DNA from 2 places in the Aquipuribacter sp. SD81 genome. Region 1 is predicted to be linked to the other one. Evidence: predicted binding sites of a transcription regulator. Region 1 holds the regulator's gene; the other holds the start of a gene.
The links. Region 1 encodes LexA, which represses DNA repair genes until DNA is damaged. Its sites were predicted from a motif close to TCGAACANNTGTTCGA; they were not measured.
Positions count from the first base shown of each region.

Region 1 (5,831 bases):
CAGCCGGCTCCTCGACACCCGCACCGTCGTCGCGACGTCCGCGACGCTCGTCGGGCCGGGCGGCTTCGACGCCCTCGCGCGCCGCCTCGGGCTCGGTCGGGGCGGGTGGACCGGTCTCGACGTCGGCAGCCCCTTCGACTACCGCCGCCAGGCGATCCTCTACGTGGCCGCGCACCTGCCGCCGCCGGGCCGTGACGGCCACGGGGAGCCGCTGTGGGACGAGCTCGTCGCGCTCGTCGAGGCCGCGGGCGGTCGCACCCTCGGCCTGTTCTCCTCGCGCCGGGCCGCCGAGCGGGCCGCGGAGGTCGTGCGCGCGCGCACCGACCTGCCGGTGCTGTGCCAGGGCGACGACGCGGTGCCGACGCTCGTCCGGCAGTTCGCCGACGACGAGCCCACCTGCCTCTTCGGCACGCTCGGGCTGTGGCAGGGCGTCGACGTGCCCGGGCCTTCGTGCAGCCTCGTCGTGCTCGACCGGGTGCCGTTCCCCCGCCCCGACGACCCGCTCGCGCAGGCCCGCACCGAGGCGGTCGCCGCCGGCGGCGGCAACGGGTTCATGACGGTGTCGGTCGCGCACGCCGCGACCCTGCTCGCGCAGGGCGCGGGACGCCTCGTGCGCAGCACCGCCGACCGCGGGGTCGTCGCCGTCCTCGACCAGCGCGTCGTGACCCGCCGCTACGGCGACGCGCTCCTGCAGGCGCTGCCGCCCATGTGGCGGACCACGGACCGGGCGACGGTCCTCGCGGCGCTCGAGCGGCTGCGCGCCACCGCCGGTTCCGCCGGCGACGCACGGGCGGCTACCGGCTGACGGCGACGCCGGACGGCCGGTCCGTCGCGCTCCCCACGAGTGCCTGCAGGACCGCGGCGACGGCGGGCACCCGCGCGAGGTCGGGCGTCGTCACGGCCACGACCCGCCGCCGCGCCACCGGGTCGAGGGGCACCGTGACGACGTCCCGGTCCGCGACGTGGCTGCCGGCGAGCCCGGGCAGCAGCGCGACGCCCAGCCCCTCCGCCACGAGCCCGAGGACCGCGACGTAGTCGTCGGTCTCGTACCGCAGCCGGGGCCGGAAGCCCGCGGCGGCGGCGAGGTCGACGAGGTGGCCCCGGCAGCGCGGGCAGCCCGCGATCCAGTCCTCGTCCGACAGCTCGGCGACCGCGACCCGGTCGCGTCGCGCCCACGCTGTGTCGCCCCGCACCGCGAGCCTCACCTCGTCGAGGAGGAGCGGCGCGACGTGCAGGCCGGCCAGGTCCGACACGCGGTCGGTGCGGTCGGTGCCGTCGGTGCCGTCGGTGCCGTCGGTGCCGTCGGTGAGGTCGTAGGAGAAGGTGACGACGACGTCCGCCTCGCCGTCGCGGACGAGCCGCACCGAGTCCGGCGGCTCGACCTCCTGCAGGGCGACCTGCAGCCCGGGGTGCGCCGCGCGGAGCGCGGCGAGCGCACGCGGGACGAGGCGCGCGGACGCCGACGGGAACGCGACGAGGCGCACGGTCCCCGCGGCGAGCCCCGCGACCGCCTGCACCTCACGCTCGGCGACAGCGAGCAGCGCCTCCACGGCGACGGCGTGGCGGGCGAGGACGCGGCCGGGCTCCGTCGGCCGCGAGCGGCGGCCGACCCGCTCGACGAGCGCGGTGCCCATGACGCGCTCCGCCCGGCGCAGCTGCTGGCTCGCCGCGGGCTGGCTTACGCCCAGCCGCCGGGCGGCCGCCGACACCGAGCCCTCCTCGGAGACGGCCCGGAGCAGTCGCAGCACGTCGACGTCGAGGGGCAAGGGCGGCAGCCTACGACGACCCATAAGCCCTGTGGATGGGTCGCGGAAGAACCTGCTGCTTGTGGCATGACCGCGGCGGTGGGCACGCTGTCGGGGTGACGACCTCCGCGTGGGCACCGGCTCCGGGCTACCTCAACGCCTCGACCCTCGGGCTGCCTCCGCGAGCCACGGCGACGGCCGTGCACGAGGCGGTCGACGCGTGGCAGGCCGGGCGGGCGTGCGCTGTCGCGTACGACCGCCACGTCCAGGCCTCGCGGCGCCTCTATGCGCGGCTCGTCGGCGTGGAGCCGTCGTGGGTGGCGGTCGGCTCGCAGGCCTCCGTCCTCGTCGCCGAGGTCGCGGTGGCCCTGCCCGACGGGGCGCGGGTGCTCACGGTGGCCGGCGAGTTCAGCTCGGTGTGCGGGCCCTTCGAGGCTCAGGCCGGGCGCCGGGTGAGCGTTGCGGCGGTGCCGCTGGAGGACCTCCCGGAGGCGACCGAGCGGCTGCGGCCCGACGTCGTCGCCTTCTCGCTCGCGCAGTCCGCGGACGGGCGGGTCGTCGACGCCGACGGGGTGCGTGCCGCCGCGACGGCGTGCGGTGCGCTCACGGTGTGCGACACCACGCAGGCCGCCGGCTGGCTCGACGTCGACGCGGCCGCGTGGGACGTCACGGTCTGCTCGGCCTACAAGTGGCTGTGCGCGCCCAGGGGCAGCGCCTTCCTGACGGTCCGCCCCGCCGTGGCCGACCGCCTCAGCGGCCACAACGCCGGCTGGTACGCCGGGGAGGACGTGTGGGGGTCTGTCTACGGCCCCGGGCTGCGCGTCGCCGCCGACGCGCGGCGCTTCGACGTCAGCCCCGCGTGGCTCGCGTGGGTCGGCACGCAGACCTCGCTCGAGGTGCTGCTCGACCTGCCGGTCGACGTGCGCCGCCGCCACGGCGCGGACCTCGCCGACGCGCTGCGCGCCCACCTCGGCTGGGAGCCGGCGGGCCGTCCCGTCCTCGTGGTGCCCGACGCGGACGGCCGCGTCGTCGCCGCCCTCGGCGACGCCGGGGTCACGGTCGCCAGCCGCGCCGGTCGCGCGCGGGTGTCCTTCCACCTGTGGAACGACGGCGACGACGTCGACCGCGCCGCGGACGCGCTGTCGGCCGCGGGAGCAGCGGCGCTCGCACGGACCCCGGTCTGAGCGCGGCGACGCCTCCGACGCCTCAGACGCGGCGGAGGACCGCCGTCACCCGACCGAGGACGGTCGCGTCGTCACCCGGGATCGGCGTGTAGAGCGGGTTGTGCGGCATGAGCCACACGTGCCCGTCCCGACGCCGGTACGTCTTGACGGTCGCCTCGCCGTCGATCATGGCGGCGACGATCTCGCCGTTCTCCGCGACGGGCTGCTGGCGCACGACCACCCAGTCGCCGTCGCAGATCGCGGCGTCGACCATCGAGTCGCCGACGACCTGCAGCAGGAAGAGCGTGCCGTCGCCCACGACCTGACGGGGGAGCGGGAAGACGTCCTCGACGACCTCCTCGGCCAGGACGGGTCCGCCGGCGGCGATGCGGCCGACGAGCGGCACCATGCTCGCCTCCGGCATCGGGCTGCCCTCGTCGTGGGCGCCCGCACGCCAGGCCCCGGGCTCCTCGGCGGCCTCCGGCTCGACGACCGCCGTGACGTCGCCGGTCGGGGCCGGACGCCGGCGCGCGTCCTCGGGCCCGACGACCTCGATGGCCCGCGGGCGGTGCGGGTCGCGGCGCAGGTAGCCCTTGCGCTCGAGCGTGGCGAGCTGGTGGGCGACGCTGCTCGGGGACGTGAGGCCGACCGACTCGCCGATCTCCCGCATCGACGGCGGGTACCCGCGCGTGCGGACGGCCTCGCGGATGGTCTCGAGCACCCGGCGCTGGCGCTCGGTGAGCCCTTCCAGGTCCTGCCCTGCCATGTCGTCCTCCGTCGTCCTCGCCGGGGGTTGTGTCCGACCCCCGGGGTCTCCTCGGTGCGTGCCGCTGACCCGTCGTCCGGGTGATCAGGACGCTAGGAGGTCGAACACGTGTTCACAAGCACCGCGGGCGGCGTGTCGCCGTCCGTCGAACACACGCTCGACAAACCCTCGACCTGAGGTTAACGTACAGACGTTCGAAGGCGCGAGCCCCCACCGAACACCTGTCCAGAGGAGGAACCGATGAGCACCACCGCCGCCGCCCCGCTCCGCCCGACGCTCCACCGCGCCCCAGGCCGCCGTCCGGCCCTCGTGCTCACCCGGCGCGGCCGCGTCGTCGTGCGCGCCCTCGCGTGGGTCGCGACCACAGCCGCAGCGGCGCTCGCGGTGCTGCTCGTGTGGGTCGCGGCGGCGTCCTTCGTCGCCCCCGGGGCCTCCGCCGGCGACGGCCGCTCCGGCGTCGTGTCCGGGGTGGGCGCGACCTCGGTCGACGCCGACGCGGTCGGTGCGGTCAGCGTCGTCGTCGACCCGGGCGACACGCTGTGGTCGCTCGCGCGCGACCACGCACCCGACCGGGACCCGCGTGCCGTCGTCCACGACGTGGTCCGGCTCAACGAGCTCGCCTCGAGCACGGTGCTCGCCGGCGACCGGCTCCTCGTCCCCACCCGCTGAGCACCACGACCCCCGGCTGACCTGCAGGAGCGGGTCGGCCACGGGGAGATGCGTCCCCGAGGGCGGCGCCGCGACCCGACGACACGCCGTCGGAAGGCGGCGCCGCCCTCTTGCGTTGTCGGTGGTCGCTGCTACCGTTGCCACAACATCTAGTAGTTACACCCGTGTGGTTCATCCACATCTGGTCCACAGGTGGTCCACACGGTGAGGTGCCGTCGTCAACAGGTACCGCACAGGTCCGTCCACAGGGGCGGGGGAAGGGGGTGCGTCGTGCGCTGCCCGTTCTGCCGGTTAGGCGACTCCCGGGTCGTCGACTCCCGCACGGCGGACGACGGCACGGCGATCCGCCGCCGGCGTCAGTGCCAGGACTGCGACCGTCGCTTCACGACCGTGGAGTCGGCGAGCCTCACCGTCGTCAAGCGCTCCGGCGCGACCGAGCCGTTCTCCCGGGAGAAGGTCCTCTCGGGCGTCCGCAAGGCGTGCCAGGGCCGGCCCGTCTCCGAGGACGACCTCGCCCTTCTCGCGCAGAAGGTCGAGGAGGCCGTCCGCCAGACCGGGGCGGCCCAGGTGGACGCCCACGAGATCGGGCTGGCGATCCTGGGGCCGCTCCGCGAGCTCGACGAGGTCGCCTACCTCCGCTTCGCCAGCGTGTACCGGGCCTTCGAGTCCCTCGCCGACTTCGAGGAGGCGATCACCCTCCTCCGCGTCGAGCGCGCCGCCCACGAGCAGCAGCCCGAGCAGCAGTGCGCGCACCAGCAGCAGACCGCACCCGCACCCGTCCAGAGCACCGTCCGCACGCCGTCCGGCACGACCGTCACCCCAGGGGAGCCCGCATGACCGACACGACCTCGTCGACCCGACAGACCGCACCCGGCGCCGCCGGCCTCACCGTCGAGCGGGTGTGGACGACCCCCGGCGTCCACCCGTACGACGAGGTGACGTGGGAGTCGCGCGACGTCGTCCAGACCAACTGGAAGACCGGCGAGACGATCTTCGAGCAGCGCGGCGTCGAGTTCCCCGACTTCTGGTCGGTCAACGCCTCCTCGATCGTCACGACGAAGTACTTCCGCGGGGCGGTCGGCAGCGACACCCGCGAGCGGAGCCTCCGTCAGCTCATCGACCGGGTCGTGCTCACCTACACCAAGGCCGGCAAGGACCACGGCTACTTCGCCACCGACGCCGACGCCGAGGTCTTCGAGCACGAGCTCACGTGGATGCTCCTGCACCAGGTGTTCAGCTTCAACAGCCCCGTCTGGTTCAACGTCGGCACGCCCGCGCCGCAGCAGGTGAGCGCGTGCTTCATCCTCGCCGTCGACGACACGATGGACTCGATCCTCAACTGGTACGCCGAGGAGGGGCGCATCTTCAAGGGCGGCTCCGGTGCGGGTCTCAACCTCTCGCGCATCCGCTCGAGCAAGGAGCTGCTGTCCTCCGGCGGGACCGCGTCCGGCCCGGTGTCCTTCATGCGCGGCGCCGACGCCTCGGCCG
Region 1 covers NZ_JBBAYJ010000019.1:49,835-55,665, forward strand. The annotation lists gene WAA21_RS12370 (ATP-dependent DNA helicase) at 1-805, shown strand, start outside; gene WAA21_RS12375 (LysR family transcriptional regulator) at 795-1,766, opposite strand; gene WAA21_RS12380 (aminotransferase class V-fold PLP-dependent enzyme) at 1,862-2,929, shown strand; gene lexA (transcriptional repressor LexA) at 2,952-3,674, opposite strand; gene WAA21_RS12390 (LysM peptidoglycan-binding domain-containing protein) at 3,915-4,343, shown strand; gene nrdR (transcriptional regulator NrdR) at 4,614-5,180, shown strand; gene WAA21_RS12400 (vitamin B12-dependent ribonucleotide reductase) at 5,177-5,831, shown strand, end outside.

Region 2 (5,831 bases), on a different contig from region 1:
CGCGGGTGGCGGGGGTCGACCTGCGCCCCGCCGCGGGCGGGGGTGCGGCGGGCACGGGCCGCGACGGCCGCCGACGGGTCGGCCCACGCCGGCAGCCCCGCGAGCGCCCCGGACGGCTCGAGGGCGAGGTCGGTGCCGAGCAGCGGGTCGATGCCCGCGTCGGCGCACGCGGTGGCGAACTTCACCGCGCCGTAGCAGCCGTCGCGGTCGGTGAGGGCGAGCGCGTCCATGCCGTGCTCGACCGCGCGCGCCACGAGCGCCGCCGGGGTTGAGGCGCCGTGGCGCAGCGAGTACCCGGAGGCGACGTGGAGGTGGGTGAACGGCACGGTGGGGCTCCGGAGGTGGTGGCGAGCGGGTGGTGGTGAGCGGACCGGGGGCGGTCAGCGCGAGCCGGGCACGACGTCCGGCAGGACGGGGCGCCACGGCAGCCCGAGGCACCGGCTGACGGCGCGCAGGAACTGCTCGGCGTCGCGGAGCAGGTCGTCGGCCTGGCGCGCGTCGTGGCGCGCGTGGTGGCGGGCGGGGTCGTGGCCGGGCTGATGGGCGCCGGCCGGCCCGCCGAGCGTGCCGAGGTACTGCGCCCACTCGGTGAGCTCCGGGGCGAGGCGCGGCAGGACCTGCCACACGCTGCGCGGCCGGGAGCGGGCGGGACCGGGCCGGCCGCGGACGGCGAGCACGGCGGTGGCCGCCCGCAGCGCCGCCAGGTGCGCCCCGGTCCAGCGGGCACCGGCGTCGAGCTCGACGGCCGCCGCCTGCAGCCCCTCGCGGGCGCGGTCGAGCAGCGCGACCGCGGCGGCGCCCGGCACGGCCACGAGCGCGATCTCGGCCTCACGGACCTCGAGCACCCGGGAGGTCGGCCCCGTCATCAGTCCAACCGGCACAGCAGCCACCACTCCCCCTCGCCGGCGGGCCGGACGGGGGCCGCCCCGCGGCCCGGGTCGTGCCCCGCACCACCCGCGGCCGCGGCACCCGCACCGGCGAGCACCAGCCGGTCGAGCGGCACGACGCGGGCGATGTCGTACACGGCCGTGCCCGCCCAGCGACCGGGACCGGCCTCGACCCGCCAGACCCTCCGTTCGTAGGGCAGCGGCTCGCCACGGCGGACGTCGACCTCCCACCACGCCTCCCGCTCCAGCCAGTCGGCGAGGACGGTGGTGACGACGTGGAGGCGGTCGCGCCAGATGAAGGCGTCCGGCCTCGCGGGCGACCCGTCACCGGGGTCGACGACCCTCACCTGGACCTGCTCGTCGTAGCGGCGCACGATGGACCTCCTCGCTCCCCGGACCTCGTCCATGATCGAACCTGTGTTCGAACGAACGCGTGTTCGAAGAGTAGGACCGAGCCCGGTCGACGTCCACCGCTCCGGCGTGTCGCCCGCCTCCTAGGCTCTGCTCCGTGACCGAGCCGCTCGACCTCACCAGCCACGCCGGCGTCGGCCGGGTCCGCGCCGCCCTGCACGCCGCGGGCGTCGACGACGCCGCCGAGCGCATCCGCACCCTCGACTCCGGCGCCCGCACCGCGGCCGAGGCCGCCGCGAGCCTGGGGGTCGGCGTCGCGCAGATCGCGAACTCGCTCGTCTTCGTCGCGCAGCCCCACCACGACGCCGTCGGCGGCGACGACCCCTTCCCCGTCCTCGTCCTGGCCTCCGGCGGGCACCGCGTCGACACCGACCTCGTCGCACGGGCGCTCGACGTCGCCTCCGTCGGCAAGGCCGACGCCGGGCTCGTCCGGCAGTCGACCGGCTTCGTCATCGGCGGGGTCGCCCCCGTCGGGCACACGCACGAGCTGCCGACCCTCGTCGACGCCGACCTCGCCCACCTCGGCGAGGTGTGGGCCGCCGCCGGGCACCCGCACGCCGTGTTCCCCACCACCCACGACGAGCTCGTGCGCATCACGGGCGGCACGAGCGCCACCGTGTCCGCCGCCCCGGCGACCGGCTGAGCCGCCCCCCGGAGCCGCACCCGTCCCCGGCGTCCGAGCCGTCCCGGAGCCGCGCGGTCGGACGAGCGGCGCAGCCGGGCCCCTCGCGCGGCGCTCACGACGGGTGCTGGCTCCCGCCCGGCGACACGCCGACGCGCACGTGCGGGACCCAGCACTCGTCGCACCCGCACGAGTGCTGGGTCCTGGCCCTCCCGGACGGCGTGTCGACCCTCCGGACCCAGCCCCCGTCGTGAGCGCCGCGACCCCCACCCGTGAGGCGGCCGGGTCCGAGCCCCCGCCCCCGGGCACCCGCGGGCACGCCCGGCGCCGACCGTGTCCCCGCGGCGGGCCGCACCTACGATGAGCACCATGCGCGACGCACGTGACGGCGACGTCCGGGCCCGGCGCCGGGGGCTGCTGAGCCCCGTCGGCGTGCCGCTCGTGCTCGCCGCCGTCACCGTCCTCGTCCAGGTCGCGTACCCGCTGCTGGACGGGCGGGCGCTCGCGTGGTCGACGACCGCGACGGTCGTGCTGTTCTGCGCGGCGAGCCTCGCGCACGCCGCGCTCACCGCGGGGGCCCGGACCGCGGTCCTCGTGCTCCTCGTCGCGGGCGGCGCCGGCCTGGTGGCCGAGGCCGTGGGCACCGCGACCGGGTTCCCCTTCGGCCCCTACGAGTACACGGGCACGCTCGGGTGGGAGGTGCTCGACGTCCCCGTCCTCATCCCGCTCGCCTGGACGATGATGGCGTGGCCGATGCTCCTGCTCGGGCGGCGGCTCGCCGACGCGCTCGTGGGAAGCCGGTCACGGGCGACCACGGCGCTCACCACCGCGCTCACCACGGCGCTCACCGCGGTGCTCGGCGGGCTGGGCCTCGCCTCGTGGGACCTGTACCTCGACCCGCAGATGACCGACGCCGGCCACTGGGTCTTCGCCTCCCCGGAGCCGGGGCTGCCGGGCGTCCCCGGCATCCCCCTCACGAACTACGCCGGCTGGGTGCTGGTGTCGCTCGTCATGGTCCGTGCGCTCGACGTCGTCGTGCCGCGGACCGCGGGCCGCGGCCGCGCCGCCGACGAGCTCGTGCCCGCGCTGCTGCTGGGCTGGACGTGGCTCGGCTCGGCGCTGGCGAACGTCGCGTTCTTCGGACGACCCGAGGTCGCCGCCTACGGGTTCGTGGGCATGGGCGTGCTCGTCGGGCCCTACCTGTGGCTGCACGTGCGGGGCGCGCGCCGGAGCCTCGACGGGCCCGCACCGGCGCGGGTGCGCCGCTCCGGGTCGCGGGCGTGAGCCGCGCCCTCCGTCGCGCCGGGTCCGTCCTCACCACCACCGGGACGCTGCTCGCGTGCGCCCTCACCGCCCACACGGTCGTCAACGCGGCCCGGCTGCGACGCCCGCCGGACGACCCGCCGGAGACCACGGAGCGCGTGAGCGTGCTCGTGCCGGCGCGGGACGAGGCGGCGACGCTGCCGAGGCTGCTCGAGCGGCTCGCCGAGCAGGTGGGCGTCCCCGACCTCGAGATCCTCGTGTGCGACGACCGCAGCAGCGACGGCACCGCCGACGTCGTTCGCGCCGCCGCCCGGCGGGACCCGCGCGTCAGGCTGGTGGAGGGCGCCGAGCCGCCGCCGGGCTGGCTCGGCAAGCCGCACGCGTGCGACCGGCTCGCCCGGGCCGCCACCGGCGACGTGCTCGTCCTGGTCGACGCCGACGTCGTCCTGGCCCCGCACGCGGTGGCCGCGACCGTCGCCCTGCTCCGCGGCAGCGGCCTCGACCTCGTCTCGCCGTACCCGCGCCAGGAGGCGGTGACCGCCGGCGAGCGGCTCGTGCAGCCGCTGCTGCAGTGGTCGTGGCTGACGACGCTGCCCCTCGGTCCGGCCGAGCGCTCGCCGCGGGCGAGCCTCGCGGCGGCGAACGGCCAGCTGCTCGCCGTCGACGCCGCCGCCTACCGTCGCGCGGGCGGCCACGCCGCCGTGGCCGGGGAGGTGCTGGAGGACATCGCGCTGCTCCGAGCGGTCAAGCGCACGGGCGGGCGCGGCGTGCCGTGCGACGGCAGCACGGTCGCCTCGTGCCGCATGTACTCCTCGTGGCAGGAGGTGGAGGCCGGGTACACGAAGTCGCTGTGGTCGGCGTTCGGGTCCGCGCCGGGCGCCGCCGCCGTCATGGCCGTCCTGCTGCTCACCTACGTGTGGCCCGCGGCCGCGGCGCTGCTCGGCTCCCGGGTCGGGGCCGTCGGGTACCTCGCGGGCGTGGCCGGCCGCTACGTCGCCGCCGAGCGGACCGGCGGACGGTCCCTGCCCGACGCCCTCGCGCACCCCGCGTCCGTCGCCGCCGCCGCGTGGCTCACCGCCCGCTCGTTCGCGGGGCGGCGCTCCGGCACGCTGACGTGGAAGGGTCGTCCCGTGGGGACGCACCGGCGGAGGGACGGACGATGAGCACGACACCGGCGAGCCGGGTGGTCGTCGTGGGCGCGGGCCTCGGCGGCCTGGCCAGCGCCGTCAGGCTCGCGCACGCCGGTCACCAGGTGACGGTCCTCGAGCAGTCGACGCAGGTCGGCGGCAAGCTCGGCCGCTACGCCCGCGACGGCTTCGGCTTCGACACCGGCCCCTCGCTGCTCACGCTCCCCTCGGTGTACGAGGAGCTGTTCGCGGAGACCGGGGAGCCGCTGAGCCGGCTCGTCGACCTCGTCTCCGTCGACCCGGCCTTCCGCTACCGCTTCCCCGACGGGACCGTCCTCGACCTGCCCAACGCCGACCGGACGCGCGTCGCCGCGGCGCTGGACGCGGCCCTGGGCGAGGGGGCGGGGGCGCAGTGGACGGCGTTCATGGAGCGCGCCGAGACGATCTGGGAGGCGACCCGCGGGCCGTTCCTCACCTCTCCCCTCGAGGGGCTGCGCACCCTCGTGCGCGAGGCCCGCCGCGTCGACGACCTGCTGCGGATCGCGCCGTGGTCCTCGTTGCGGGCGCTCGGGCGGCACTACCTCAAGGACGCACGGCTGCGGATGCTGCTCGACCGCTACGCCACCTACACCGGCTCCGACCCGCGGCGCGCGCCCGCCGCGCTCGCGACCGTGCCGTACGTCGAGCAGCGATACGGCGCCTGGTACGTGCGCGGCGGGCTGCAGCGCCTCGCCGACGCGCTCGCGCAGCGCGCGATGGAGTGCGGGGCCGTCATCCGCACCGGCGCCGACGTCGCCGAGATCCTCGTCAGGGACGTGCCCGGCCCGACCGGCTGGCGCACCCACGGGGTCCGGCTGCGCGACGGCAGCAAGGTCGAGGCCGACGTCGTCGTGTCGAACGCCGACGCCGCCCACACCTACCACGAGCTGCTCGCCGGGCCGCCGGGCGAGCTGGGCCGGCAGCGGCTGCGCCGCGCGGAGCCGTCGCTGTCGGGCTTCGTGCTGCTGCTCGCCCTCGACGGTCGGACCCCCGACCTGCAGCACCACACCGTGCTGTTCCCCGCCGACTACGACGACGAGTTCGACTCGGTGTTCGGCACCGGCCGGCACCGGGGGCGCTGCCGCCCGGCGCCGGACCCGACTGTGTACGTGTCGGCGCCGGACGACCCGGCGCTGCGCCCGTCGGAGGACACCGAGTCGTGGTTCGTGCTCGTCAACGCGCCGCGGCACCGGCCCGGGGAGCCGGCGCGCGGCATCGACTGGCGCGCGGAGCACCTGGCGGACGACTACGCCGACCGCGTGCTCGACGTCATGGCCGAGCGCGGCCTCGACGTGCGGGACCGGGTCCGCTGGCGCGCCGTCCGCACGCCCGCCGACCTCGAGTACGACACCCGCAGCGTCGGCGGGTCGATCTACGGCAGCTCGAGCAACGGCGCCCGGTCCGCGTTCCTGCGCCCGGCGAACGCGAGCAACATCGACGGGCTGTACCTGGTCGGCGGCTCCGCGCACCCCGGCGGCGGCA
Region 2 covers NZ_JBBAYJ010000014.1:12,417-18,247, forward strand. The annotation lists gene WAA21_RS09950 (DNA polymerase III subunit alpha) at 1-326, opposite strand, end outside; gene WAA21_RS09955 (SAV_6107 family HEPN domain-containing protein) at 381-866, opposite strand; gene WAA21_RS09960 (DUF6504 family protein) at 866-1,261, opposite strand; gene WAA21_RS09965 (YbaK/EbsC family protein) at 1,396-1,941, shown strand; gene WAA21_RS09970 (carotenoid biosynthesis protein) at 2,290-3,204, shown strand; gene WAA21_RS09975 (glycosyltransferase) at 3,201-4,346, shown strand; gene WAA21_RS09980 (phytoene desaturase family protein) at 4,343-5,831, shown strand, end outside.
Region 2: a site for LexA is predicted at 1,313-1,328, ahead of WAA21_RS09960 (DUF6504 family protein). Genes of this name have one in related genera too.